Regions from separate parts of the Shewanella sp. FJAT-52076 genome, predicted to be linked through region 3. Evidence: predicted binding sites of a transcription regulator. Region 3 holds the regulator's gene; each other region holds the start of a gene.
The links. The regulator sigma-54, encoded in region 3, starts transcription at its own class of promoters, with help from an activator protein. The targets are predictions, from matches to a motif close to GTTGGCACGNNNNTNGNNT.

Region 1 (4,343 bases), 1.6 Mb from region 3:
GGCGGTGCGGCAGTGGGCAAGGCGACATCCGGCAGTGCCTCACTCTGAGGCACTGGCATTCGCTGCGGTAGTTGATGGATGCCCCGATACTCACTAAGCCGGGCAGGATTTACTACGTCAGTATTCGCCAAGCGAAGGATGTTCAACTTCGATACTGCGGTGTCGGTGGCACTTGGGATGCCATGTGCCCCTCTCTATGGAAAGCCGAAACGAAGGAGCGGCCTTGCCCGCCGCCCTATCCGCGCCCCACATCACGACCTTTCAAAAGGCCTATCCCCTGTTTAAATTAATAAAAACCATATTAAACAACAGTGCCTATTATTGAAAATCACCAGATACGTCAGGCTTTCAGCAAAGGCAATAATTTCCCGGCGAGCCAATCGTAATAAGAGTCCCCACCATGGAAGTAATCCGGACTACCATCGGAATAAACCAAAGTTGAAGCGTAAGGCATTGGATCGCTTATCTCTTCATTAAAAATACGTGCCGCATGAAAGAACTCAACACCCATCTGCTGCCACACATATTCCATCGCATCCATGTAGGCCATCATTAAGGGTGCCATTCCCTTGGACTCGTCAAAGCACTGCCAGAATGGGGTATCTGAAATCACCAGTATCCTATGTCCCTGTTCCTTTAGGCGAAACACGATAGTCATTTGGTCTCGCATTTTTGCATCGAAAAACTCCACATAGTCTTCCATTCCAATCTGATTCAACCTGTCTGGGCGCTCAGCTTTCATCCACTGCACAAACGTGGACACAGTCTGATGGGTTTGCAGCCCAATATTGGTCAATACCCAGGACTCCGACTGACGTTGAGCCTTACATAAGCTGTCGAGGTTGTTAACTATGGGCTGCCATAGGCGCCGGGATTCTGCGCTTTCTAATGGCACCATGATGTCCGCATCTCTGGTCAAGGTGAATTTATGCTGAGCGAATCCGGAACCATTCATCACCATGCCACCACAACAGGACTGACCAAGCCGCTCAAAAGACTTGGCCAACTTGCCAAAATGGCTATCACCTATGAGGGTCAGCAGTGTGCCCAGATCACTAGATGTGTCCTTCTTAATGGCATCCAGCATTTCATCATCGCATGCCGCTTCAATGTGGCTTGCTTCTGGTGTTTGCTTACCATTTAACAATTCAGCCCAATGCCGCATCACATAGCCAACGCCTTTTTCAGATACGGTGCGCCGATTTTCCAGATAGCGAAAGTCTTCCGGTAAGGGGGTGGTGATAAGTTCAAACGAGGGGAAGTAGCTGACATCATCCCGCCCTTGGCAGAATGCCCCCGCAACAGCCCGCAGGACCGATTTGGAATAGCCGTTGGCCACCAACACGTGGTCATCAGTGGCTGTGGCCGTCAAAGGGACAGGTGATACCGTCAGCACAAAACGTATATCGGGGTTTACAGCTTTAATTTGCTGGAAAAGCTCACTAAGATCAGAAAATATTTCCTGATAATTAAATACCTTAAGTTGGTATTTTTCAGGATCATACTCACCAAACTTCACCCCTGGGCAACTTGGATAGCAAATGCCGTTGCAATCGATCCAGGCCTCAATCAGTCCAAGGGTAAAAATAAAAGATTCACTTTGTGCCAACTGAGCTCGGGTTTCCTCCATCGCCAACGTCCTGAACGCCAGTAACTCATCCAGTGATTGATAGCCCGTTTCGGCAGCTCTTGGTAATAACAAATCATAGTAGCGGCTGGACTGTGCCTCAAAGTGCACGCTGTGCTGCGATAATTCTTCATCGGAACAAACAAACCACTGCAGCAAAGAGCGGGGGGTGTAGATATTGCCAAACGCAAAGCTCGATACTTCATCGAGGTTTAGCTGGCTTCTGTTATAAGAATAATTATTTTGCGTCAACCAGTTACCTATATGCAGAGCAAAACAGGAACCTGCCGATGAAATCCGATGGTGAGGTTCAATGTTGAACTTTGGCGTGAGCATGTTGAAGTTTTCAAGCCCCGTACGAATGTTGGCAACAGCGGTTCGCCAGAAAATCTCATCACGGGAAGAATCATAGGGTAGTGCAAGTGCCATGGTCTAAACCTCCTTGTCAGAGTTCAGCAATTCCAGTCGTTGGCCCCATTGCCAAAAGTTTGGCCATGGGGCATATGTCCTGAAACAATGCACAAATCAAGCCAATAAGCGAAAGTTACAGCTCTCTCAATTTTTGCTGAAAATAAACTTATCGATAAGATCATTTATAAACATGTTCATCAAATCAGGCTTACAGCTCTAATCCCTCACGCAAGGCAAGCCTTTCCCTTACTGGCAGAGCAAGCGGCATTGAGCCGCATTAGGAGCCACATTGAAAAAGATGTGCTTAAGCACTCTGCCCACACCTGCTTTACCCCGCTATTCAGTCTTGAGGCAAATGTGGCGCTTTGTTGCTACAATAGCCACGCTTTGGGGTTGGGTAAGGAAGGAGTTGGCACAGAGATGTCGCCCAAACAATTCACACTCAGCCCCACTCCGATAGCGATAACCATTACAGAACGCCATTTCAGTGACCCGGCAAACGCCCGGTTAGCCACCACAGGATACTTTCCTTGAGCAATTCAGATACCCAGCCTTCACTGGCTTTTTCCACCCTTAAGCTTAAAACCGAACTGCTTGAGAACCTGTCCTCCATGGGTTACCACGAGATGACACCCATTCAGGCCCAGAGTTTGCCGGCCATTCTGGCGGGTGAGGATGTGATTGGTCAGGGCAAAACCGGCTCAGGCAAAACCGCTGCCTTTGGTCTGGGTTTACTGAACAAGCTGGATGTGAAGCGTTTTCGCATTCAAACCCTGGTGCTGTGCCCTACCCGTGAGCTGGCCGATCAGGTGGCCCAGGAAATCCGCACCCTCGCCCGAGGTATCCACAACGTCAAAGTCCTTACCCTTTGCGGCGGTGTGCCCATGGGGCCTCAGGTGGGCTCGCTTGAGCATGGCGCCCACATCATTGTGGGTACGCCGGGGCGGATTGTTGATCACCTGGAGCGCGATCGCCTCGATTTGAGCAATCTCAATATGTTGGTGCTCGATGAAGCCGACCGCATGCTGGAAATGGGCTTTCAGCCGCAGCTGGATGCGATTATTGCCAGAAGCCCGAGGGAGCGCCAGACCCTGCTGTTCAGCGCCACCTTCCCCGAACAGATTCAAACCATTGCCCAGCAGGTGATGTATAACCCCGTGATGGTGAAAGTGGCCACCACCCACGAGAAGAGCACCATTGCCCAGCACTTCTTCCATCTGGAAGACGATGCTGCCCGCATGCAGGCACTGCAATTGTTGCTGCTTGAGCACAAACCCGAGAGCGCGGTGGTGTTCTGTAACACCAAGCGTGAAACCCAGAAGGTGGCCGATGATCTTACGGCCGCAGGTTTCAGCGTACTGGCGCTCCATGGCGACCTTGAGCAGCGCGACAGGGACGAAACCCTGCTGCAATTTGCCAACAAGAGCGCCTGCGTGTTGGTCGCCACCGACGTGGCCGCCCGAGGTTTGGATATCGATGCCCTCGATGCGGTATTCAACTACCACGTGGCCCACGACACAGAGGTGCACATTCACCGTATTGGCCGCACCGGCCGTGCGGGCAGCAAGGGCGCCGCCTTTACCTTCTTTAATGACAAAGACGGCTACAAGATAGCGTTGTTAGAAGAGTATCTGGAGCGCGACATTCAAAGCGAGCCGCTGCCCTCAGCAAGCCTCCTTGGCAGCATGCCCAAGGCGCCAGCCATGATCACCTTGCAAATCGACGGCGGTAAAAAAGATAAGCTGCGCCCCGGCGATATCCTGGGTGCCCTCACCGGCCAAAACGGCATCGAAGGCGGCCAGGTGGGCAAAATTCTGGTGACAGACTACCGCGCCTATGTGGCGGTTGACCGCAAGGTGGCAAAGAAGGCCCTGGGTAAAATCACCTCCGGCCGTATTAAAGGCAAGTCGTACCGCGCCTGGCTGATGAAGTAAGCCAGGTTTGCAAATAGAAAAAGGGCAGCACAGGCTGCCCTTTTTGTTTTTCCGGAGTGTTTAGCTGTAGGTAACCTTTTCAGCGGTCTGTATCGCCTGGCATTTCCTGTCGCAGTGACAGAGATTAGCAGCCAGTCAGCAAGCGCTTGTTGAGTCTGTCCAGATCCATACTGCGGCCACGTACCGTGATGCGCATGCCCGACTCATGGTACTGCTCATCGATGACCTGCATCCTGCCATGAACGTCGCCCAACAGGGCGCTGGCAGCGTAGGGAATGTTAAAGCAGGCACTGAGCATCTGATTGGTGATGGCATCGAGTATGGCCTGATGTACCCGTGACACATCCTCTGGAGCCAAGGCACTGATTTGA
Region 2 (4,343 bases), 890 kb from region 3:
AGAGGATGAGCACCAGGATGGCCAGAGAGCCGGAAGCCAGTTTCATGGCCTTCCAGAACCAGGGTTGCTCCCACATTGGCAGCTCTGGCACTTCCTCAACCAGCTGATCCATAAAGGGTACAGTGACGACTTCGATGCTGTCGCCGCGCTGACCACTGAACCCCACAGCGCCTTCAAGCAGACGACGAATATTGGCAAGCTCGGCCTCTGTGCGGGCAACACGATTGACCTGACCTTCTGTATTGGCTTCACCGGTTTTGTAGTCCACCGCCACGGATACACTCACGCGGCGCACCACGCCAACCTGTTGACGGGTATGGCTGACGGTGGTGTCCAGCTCGTAGTTACGGGTTGCCTCACGATGTGAGTTGCCACTTGCCTGGGCCTTGTCCTGCGCTTCCTGCAGGGTTTGAGGAATGTTTGACTCCATCGGCGGCTGATTCGACAGCGCACCGGGGATACCCATGTTGGCTTCACCGTTGGTTTGGGTTTCCAGGGTCATTTCGCTGCGCACCGCAGGCAGATCAGGGTTGAAACGCTTGGACGTTTGTTCCACGGCAGTAAAGTCCATGGTCACATCCACCTGGGAGGTGTAATTTTCCGGCCCCAAAATGGGCATCAGTATGGCATCAACCTTGGCGCGGTATTCGGCTTCTTTTTGTTTGACGAGCTCGAGCTCACGGCGGGCACGGGCGGAAGCGCCGTCCTGACTGCCGGAGTTCAGCAAACGACCGTTGGAGTCGGTTACCGTCACCCGGGTAGGCTCGAGCCCCTGTACGGCGGACGCCACTATATCGACTATGGCATCCACTTCTTCCTGCCCGAGACCGCCACGACGACTGGTGACCACCACGGTGGCACTGGCCTTGGACTGGTTACGGGCAAACACGTTTTCTTTGGGCAGTGCCAGAATCACCTTGGCGCGGCTGACGCTTTTCAGCTCTTCGATGGTGCGGGCAAGATTTTGCTCCTGGCTGTGTTTGAGTCTGGCCTGCTCCAGACGTTGACTCACGCCAAAGCCCATGTCCTGACTCAGAAAATCCTGATTGGTGGTACTGGCAGCATCCACACCGTTACGGCTCAGCAGCAGCCGAATGTCCTGATACTTGTCTTCGGGGACCCGCAGCACATCAAAATCCACCTGATAGGGAATTTTGTTTTTGTCGAGCACATCCAGCACCTGGATCATTTCCTGGGCTTCAAACTTACCCAATGGGCGGTATTCGGGTTCCTGTGCCCACATCATCACAAACACCGCCAATGCCAAACAGATGGCAAGGGCCAGGATCATAGTGACCTGTCTAAGCATGTCGGCGCCACCGAGGTTACCCAGCACCCCGGATTTATTTTCCTGCTGTACACCGCTCATGCCGCTGTCGGTGCTGACAATCATATCTGTGCTCACGTTCAGTATCCTTCAGTGGCCGCCTTAAACGGGCATGCTCATGATTTCTTTGTAGGCTTCGACGAGCTTGTTGCGCACCTGCACTGTCGCCTCAAAGGCGACACTGGCCTTTTCACGGGCGATCACGGTATCAGACAGGGTCACGCGGGTATCGCCCATGTCCAGTCTGGTTGCCAGACTTGAAGAGCTTTGCTGCAGCTCGTTCACATGGCCTACTGCGTTGGCGAGCAAACTGGCAAAGTCAGCTCCGCTGGTGTTACCAACCTGACGAAGCGGCTGAGGCTCAATGCCCATGGAAGGATTGAGTTCGCCCTGGAGTTTCTGCATTTCCTGCATGAATGAAGATGGACCTATTTGCATATGCTGCTCCCTTCGCCATGAAATTGACGGGATAAATCGCTGATATCGGGGTACTGCAAAAGGCTTGCCAATAAACTAAAAAAGCAGGCCAAGCCTGCTTTTTGTGATGCTTTTGCCCAAATATCAGGCAGGTAACTGAATACCCATTTCCCGCATTCGGGCCATCTTGTACCTCAGGGTTCTGGCACTGATCCCCAGCCGCTCAGCCACCAATTTACGGCTACCGCGACACTGGCTCAGGGTCTCAAGAATAATCACATGCTCCTGCGCCTTGAGCTCATCCCCCAGCCCTTCGGGCTCGGCCTTGATGGCAGTCTCTTCCTGGGTGATTTGGTTAACGTCCATGGCGTCGATAATAATGTCCTGCACACCTATCTTCACCCCGGCGGACAGGATTAACGCCCGCTGCACCACGTTATCGAGTTCTCTGACATTCCCCGGCCACCGATGTGCCAGCAATCTGCGACAGGCTGCTTCGTCAAATTCGGGAACTTCAGTTCCCAGACGCTCTGCATGGCGTGCCAGCAAATGCCGTGCGAGTGGCAGGATATCTTTGGGGCGCTGATTCAGTGCCGGCCAGGTCAATGGAAATACGTTGATACGGTAATAGAGATCTTCACGGAAATCGCCCCGCTCTGCCATGGCCTTGAGCTCACGGTTGGACGTGGCAAGTACACGCACATCCAGCTTAATGGTTTTACGGCCGCCGAGACGCTCAACTTCCCGCTCCTGCAATACCCGCAGCAACTTGGCCTGCAATCCCAAATCCATTTCGGAGATTTCATCTAGCAGCAGGGTGCCCCCCTGGGCCTGCTCAAATTTTCCGGGGCAGGCCTGATAGGCACCGGTAAAGGCGCCTTTTTCATAACCAAACAGCGTGGCTTCGAGCATGTTTTCGGGAATAGCAGCGCAGTTGATGGCCACGAAGGGACCATCTGAGCGCAAACTTTGTTTATGGATATAGCGGGCCAGCACTTCCTTACCCGAACCTGAGGGCCCCAGGATCATCACCGATGCCTCGGATTTGGCGACCCGTCCGGCGAGGGCCATTAACGCCTGACTGCGCTCGTCGGCCACCACAGGTGCACCGGTATCGGCTTGTGCAGGCATGTATCGACTGACCTGATTAAGTAGCACTTCGGGTGAAAACGGCTTGGCGAGATAATCTACCGCACCGAGTTTGATGGCGCTCACGGCGCTGTCTATTGTGGCGAAGGCCGTCATCAGCAATAACGGAACCTTGGGATGATGCTGCCGTAAGTAGGCCAAGAGCCCCATGCCACCTATGCCTTCCATCTGTACATCGCTGATTACCATATCAAAACGTGATTCTTTCAACGCAAGAATGGCTTCTTCGGCGCTGGGAAGCGCCACACAGTCAAACTGCGCCAGCATCAGGGTGTCGAGCAGCGCCTCACGCAGAGACGCATCGTCCTCAACAAGTAGCAATCTGCCTTCAGGCATGGCTAACCTCCTTTACTGAATCTTCTGAAATCACGGGGAATTTAAGCATGACACTGCAGCCTCGATTGGCAGCGCATTGCATTTTCAGCTCACCACCATGGTTACGCACCACTGTCTGTACCACGGCTAAGCCAAGGCCTGTACCCTGTGCCTTGGTCGTAAAAAAGGGTTCCATCACCTGCTGCTCACTGCCGGATTCCAATCCTTTACCATCATCCACCACCGCAAGCACCAGACGTCCTTCTTGTATGCTGCCATGGAGCAGTATGTGGCGGGCGCCTGCTTCAAGGCTGTTCATCAAAAGATTATTAATGGCTGAGCTCAGTGCACTCAGGGAGGCCGCCATCATGGTGCCAAGGGACTCGTCCTGAAACCGCACTGCACAGCCTTTGTCGGTGGCGATGGGCTCACAGGTTGCCAGCACCGGGGCAATGATGTCTGCCAATGGCATTGGAGACATGGGCGCTTCCACTTTGCCCCTTGCCATCAACAGCATGTCGTTGACCTGTCGCTCCAGCTCATTCAGCCTGTCCACCAACTTTTGTTGGAAACGACTGCGGGAATCCTGATTGAGTTTCGGACTGGCCAGGTTTGCGGCGTAAAGCAGTGCTGCCGACAGTGGGGTTCTGATCTGATGTGCCAGCGTCGCAACCATTTTGCCAAGGGCCGACAGACGCTGCAGATGAGCAAGGTTACGCTGCAATAAGCGGGTTTCAGTCAAATCGGTCAGCAAAATCAGCTGACCGGGTTCCAGTGGCGTAATGGCCAGTTTGACTCTGCGGCCATTCTTGAGCGAGACCTCATGGCCATCGTCATCCTGAGGAGAGAAGGCTCTGGCGATGACGCTGAGCCAACGCTCACCCTCCAAAGGCCGGTCAAGCAGCTGAACCGCAACGGGGTTTGCCAAAGTGACTATGCCATCGGCATTCAGGATCACCACGCCAGATGGCATGGCTTCCAGGATCTGCGCCATTTGCTCGGCAGATGCAACGCCGCTGGGCTTCACCTCTTTAAGATGAGTCCGCGCCGGAAAGTCGGCTATCTTGGCTAAAGCTTTGGTGGCCATGGAAACCCCGTCAAAATTACGTTATTGACAGGGTTAATGCAGGGACTG
Region 3 (4,343 bases):
AAGGTATCAAGCTGCTCATTTGCGACGTAGACGGGGTCTTCTCCGATGGCCGCATCTACCTTGGCAATCAGGGGGAAGAGCTGAAGGCATTTCATACCCGTGACGGCTATGGCGTCAAAGCCCTGCAGGGTGCGGGTATCGCGGTGGCGGTGATCACCGGGCGCAAATCCCAGATTGTGGAACACCGCATGACGGCCCTCGGAGTCGCCCATATCTATCAGGGCGTTGATAACAAGTTCGTGCCTTATGAAGAGTTACTTGGCCTCTATGGCGTCAATGGGGCCGAAGTGGCATACATTGGTGATGACATGGTGGATTTATCTGTGATGAAAGCAGTGGGACTCGGGGTTTGTGTCGCCGATGGTCATCCCTTTGTTCGCCAACACGCCGACATGGTCACAACGCTACCCGGTGGGCATGGAGCCCTCAGAGAACTCGCCGATCTCTTGCTAATGAGCCAGGATAAGTTCGATTCGGCCCACGGGATGAGCGTATGAATCGGGTCACACTCGCCATCATTTTGCTGTTCGGCACCGCGCTGACGCTCTACTGGCAGGTGCAAAGCAAAAAGGCCAGTCAACCTCAGCTCACAGACAGTGTGCAAAAGCCTGATTACGTGGCAACCGACCTTCGCAGTATCAGTTACAACGCCGAGGGCAAGTTGGAAAGCCGCGTCAGTGCCTCCTACATGGAACACTTCGATGGTGATGCGCAAACTCTGTTTACTCAGCCTGTTTACACCCTGTTTCCCGAAGATGGCCAGGGCGAATGGCGTCTCACCGCCAAAACCGGCAGACTGGACAAGGTCAGCGATGAGGTCATGCTCGAAGAAGAAGTACTGATTGAGGCCCTGACCATAGACGAGCCACTGCAGCAGCTCAATACCAGTTACCTGGAGTTGGATCTCAAGACGATGATCCTCACCTCCGACAAAGAAATTATTATCAGCGGCAATAACTTCCACTTGAGCGGCCATGGCCTCTATGCTGATCTCAATGCCAAAGAAGTTAAGCTCTTAAGCAAGATTAAGGGAACCTATGAACCTAAATAAGTCGCTCATTCTGGTGCTGCTTTGCACCTGCAGCGCTGTGGCTTTGGCCAACACCAAGTTTGATTTGAGCCAGGAAGTAAAAATTGCCGCGGCCAACAGTTATGCCGATCTGAAAAACAAGCGCATCGTTTATGAAGGCCCGGTTACCCTGACCCAGGGCAGCCTGGTGCTCAAGGCTGATGAACTGAGCTCGTTCACCGACGAGAAAAGCGGCAGACGTATTCTGCTTGCCAAGGGTAACCCAGCCACCTACAGCCAGCAGGTGGAAGATGGCCGCACCGTGCATGCCAGTGCCACCGAAATCAGCTACAACATCGACAGTCGTGTTATGAGCCTCAAAGGCAATGCCAAGGTCGAGCAGGATGGCAGCCAGGTCAGCGCCGACTCCATCGTTTACGATATCGAAAAGCAGCAGCTCACTTCCCAAAGCAGCGGTAAAAAAGACGACAGGGTTATCACCATCATCAAGCCCGAAAATTACCAGCAGGATCTGCAGGATAAGGGCACTACTGAGCAACCTCAGCAAGAGAAGCAGCAATGACCCAACTGACCCTGAAGGCCAGTAATCTCGCCAAGAGTTACAAAAACCGCCAGGTTGTCAAAAACGTCAGCCTCACCGTAAATACCGGCCAGGTGGTCGGCTTACTGGGCCCCAATGGGGCCGGTAAAACCACCACTTTTTACATGGTGGTAGGCCTGGTACAGAGCGACAAGGGTAGCATACACATCAACGATGATGACTTGACGCTGGATCCCATGCACCTGCGGGCACGCAAAGGCATTGGCTACCTGCCACAAGAAGCCAGCATCTTCCGCAAGCTGTCGGTGCGCGATAACATCATGGCCGTGCTGCAGATGCGCAAAGAGCTGAACGCCGATGAGCGTGAAGAGTCGCTGGAGCAGCTGCTGGAAGAGTTCCACATCACCCACATCCGTGACAATCTTGGCATGTCACTGTCAGGGGGTGAACGTCGCCGGGTCGAGATTGCCCGGGCACTTGCCGCCAACCCCAGATTTATCCTGCTGGATGAGCCCTTCGCCGGGGTCGACCCGATTTCCGTTATCGATATCAAAAAGATTATCGAGCAACTCAAGAATCGTGGCCTCGGAGTGCTTATCACCGACCACAATGTGAGGGAAACCCTCGATGTGTGCGAAAAAGCCTATATCGTCAGCCATGGCGATTTGATTGCCGAAGGCACCCCTGCCGAAATCCTCGACAATCAGCAGGTGCGTGCAGTGTACTTGGGTGAGCAATTCAGGCTATAGTTAATTAACAAAGCCCCCTTCTCATATCCGGATAATCAGGGTGGTAAATCACCGGATAACCTGATAGAAAAGCTTTCTACCTGAATAATTTAGTGAAGGATTCGCAGTACAATGAAAGCGTCGCTCCAGCTAAAACTGGGACAACAACTCACAATGACGCCACAGTTGCAGCAGGCCATTCGTCTGCTTCAACTCTCTTCGCTTGAACTGCAACAGGAAATTCAGCAAGCCCTCGACGCCAACCCCCTGTTGGAGCTGGACGACGAACTGGGCAGCGATCAGTTTGATGCCGACGGCGGCGATAAAGAATTTGACGACCAGTTCAGCCAGGAGTCCGTCTCAAACGACACCAGTGACAGTGCTTCGCTGGAAACTTCAGACGCTATCAGTCAGCAGTCCATGCCGGACGAGCTCCCAATGGATACCACCTGGGATGAAGTCTTTACGGCTGCCCCCGTTTCCGGTCCTGGGATCCGTGGCGAAGATGATATGCCGTTTCAGGGCGAAACCAGTGAAGGTCTGTACGAACATCTCGAGTGGCAAAAAAATCTCACCCCTTTTTCCGATACCGATCTGGCCATTGCCACTGCCATCATAGATGCCATTGATGAAAAGGGTTACTTAACCCAAAGCCTTGAAGAAATTCTCGAGGCCGTGGGCGATGAAGAAGTCGAGCTTGACGAAGTTGAGGCCGTGCTCAAACGCATTCAACACTTCGACCCCATCGGGGTAGCTGCCCGTGATTTGGCAGAGTGCCTGCTCATTCAACTTGGTCAGTTCCCGGCGGATACCCCCCATCTGGACAACGCCAAGCTGCTTATCCGTGACCATTTGGATCTGATTGCCAACCGCGACTTCCGTACCCTGATGCGTAAAACCCGCCTCAAGGAAGAAGAACTCAGGGATGCAATCATCCTCATTCAGGGGCTGAACCCCCGTCCCGGTGAGTCTGTGACCAGCACCAAGGATGAGTATGTCATTCCAGATGTCTCGGTCAGTAAAAAAAATGGCCGCTGGGTTGTAGAGCTTAATCCCGATTGTATGCCTAAACTGAGTGTGAACCAGCAATATGCCGCCATGGCACGCACCAGTCGCAACCAAGCTGACAGCCAGTTTATCCGCGGGCATTTGCAGGAGGCCAAGTGGTTTATCAAGAGCCTGGAGAGCCGCAACGACACCTTGCTGAAAGTCGCCAATTGCATAGTGCAGTTCCAGCAGGGCTTTTTTGAGTATGGTGAAGAGGCCATGAAACCCATGGTGCTCAACGATATCGCCGAAGCGGTAGAGATGCACGAATCCACCATCTCACGGGTCACCACCCAAAAGTTCATGCATACCCCAAGGGGTATCTTTGAACTCAAATATTTTTTCTCCAGCCACGTCGGGACCGAAGATGGCGGAGAATGCTCATCTACTGCCATCCGCGCCTTTATCAAGAAACTGGTGGCGGCAGAAAATCAGAAGAAACCATTGAGCGACAGCAAAATGGCGGAACTTCTGGCAGAACAAGGAATCAACGTTGCTAGACGCACCATCGCCAAATACCGAGAAGCGATGCTGATCCCACCGTCGAACCAACGTAAGAGTTTATAACCCACCCAAGGTCTTTGGAGGAAAGTGTCTATGCAAATCAATCTGACTGGGCATCATATCGAAATCACTGATTCACTGCGTAACTACGTAGAGAGCAAGTTCTCCAAGCTTGAACGCCATTTCGAACAGATCAATAATGTCCACGTTGTTCTCAATGTTCAGAAATTGCAGCAAATCGCAGAAGCCAAGCTTCACCTCAACGGTGGCGAGGTATTCGCCACTTCAGAACATGAAGACATGTACGCCGCCATTGACGCCCTAATTGATAAATTGGACCGTCAGGTTATTAAACACAAAGAGAAACTGACCAAACATTAACGATGGAACTAAGTACCATCCTGGCGCCGGAGTGCACTAGCTGTGCCACTCCGGGCAGCAAGAAAAAGGTGCTGGAGCTGATTAGCGATCTCGCTGCTGCCCAGAATCCCTC

Region 1: K0H79_RS03800 (GSCFA domain-containing protein) is a predicted target of sigma-54. The motif match lies at 2,144-2,162, and genes of this name have one in related genera.
Region 2: fliE (flagellar hook-basal body complex protein FliE) is a predicted target of sigma-54. The motif match lies at 1,819-1,837, and genes of this name have one in related genera.

What each region holds. Positions count from the first base shown of each region.
Region 1 is NZ_CP080415.1:875,101-879,443, reverse strand. Features, by position in the region: gene K0H79_RS03805 (SulP family inorganic anion transporter) at 1-48, shown strand, start outside; gene K0H79_RS03800 (GSCFA domain-containing protein) at 341-2,056, opposite strand; gene dbpA (ATP-dependent RNA helicase DbpA) at 2,569-3,972, shown strand; gene hflX (GTPase HflX) at 4,097-4,343, opposite strand, start outside.
Region 2 is NZ_CP080415.1:2,740,939-2,745,281, forward strand. Features, by position in the region: gene fliF (flagellar basal-body MS-ring/collar protein FliF) at 1-1,393, opposite strand, end outside; gene fliE (flagellar hook-basal body complex protein FliE) at 1,430-1,765, opposite strand; gene K0H79_RS11975 (sigma-54 dependent transcriptional regulator) at 1,889-3,229, opposite strand; gene K0H79_RS11980 (PAS domain-containing sensor histidine kinase) at 3,222-4,295, opposite strand.
Region 3 is NZ_CP080415.1:3,626,595-3,630,937, forward strand. Features, by position in the region: gene kdsC (3-deoxy-manno-octulosonate-8-phosphatase KdsC) at 1-497, shown strand, start outside; gene lptC (LPS export ABC transporter periplasmic protein LptC) at 494-1,051, shown strand; gene lptA (lipopolysaccharide transport periplasmic protein LptA) at 1,038-1,592, shown strand; gene lptB (LPS export ABC transporter ATP-binding protein) at 1,589-2,320, shown strand; gene K0H79_RS16075 (RNA polymerase factor sigma-54) at 2,432-3,913, shown strand; gene hpf (ribosome hibernation promoting factor) at 3,944-4,231, shown strand; gene ptsN (PTS IIA-like nitrogen regulatory protein PtsN) at 4,234-4,343, shown strand, end outside.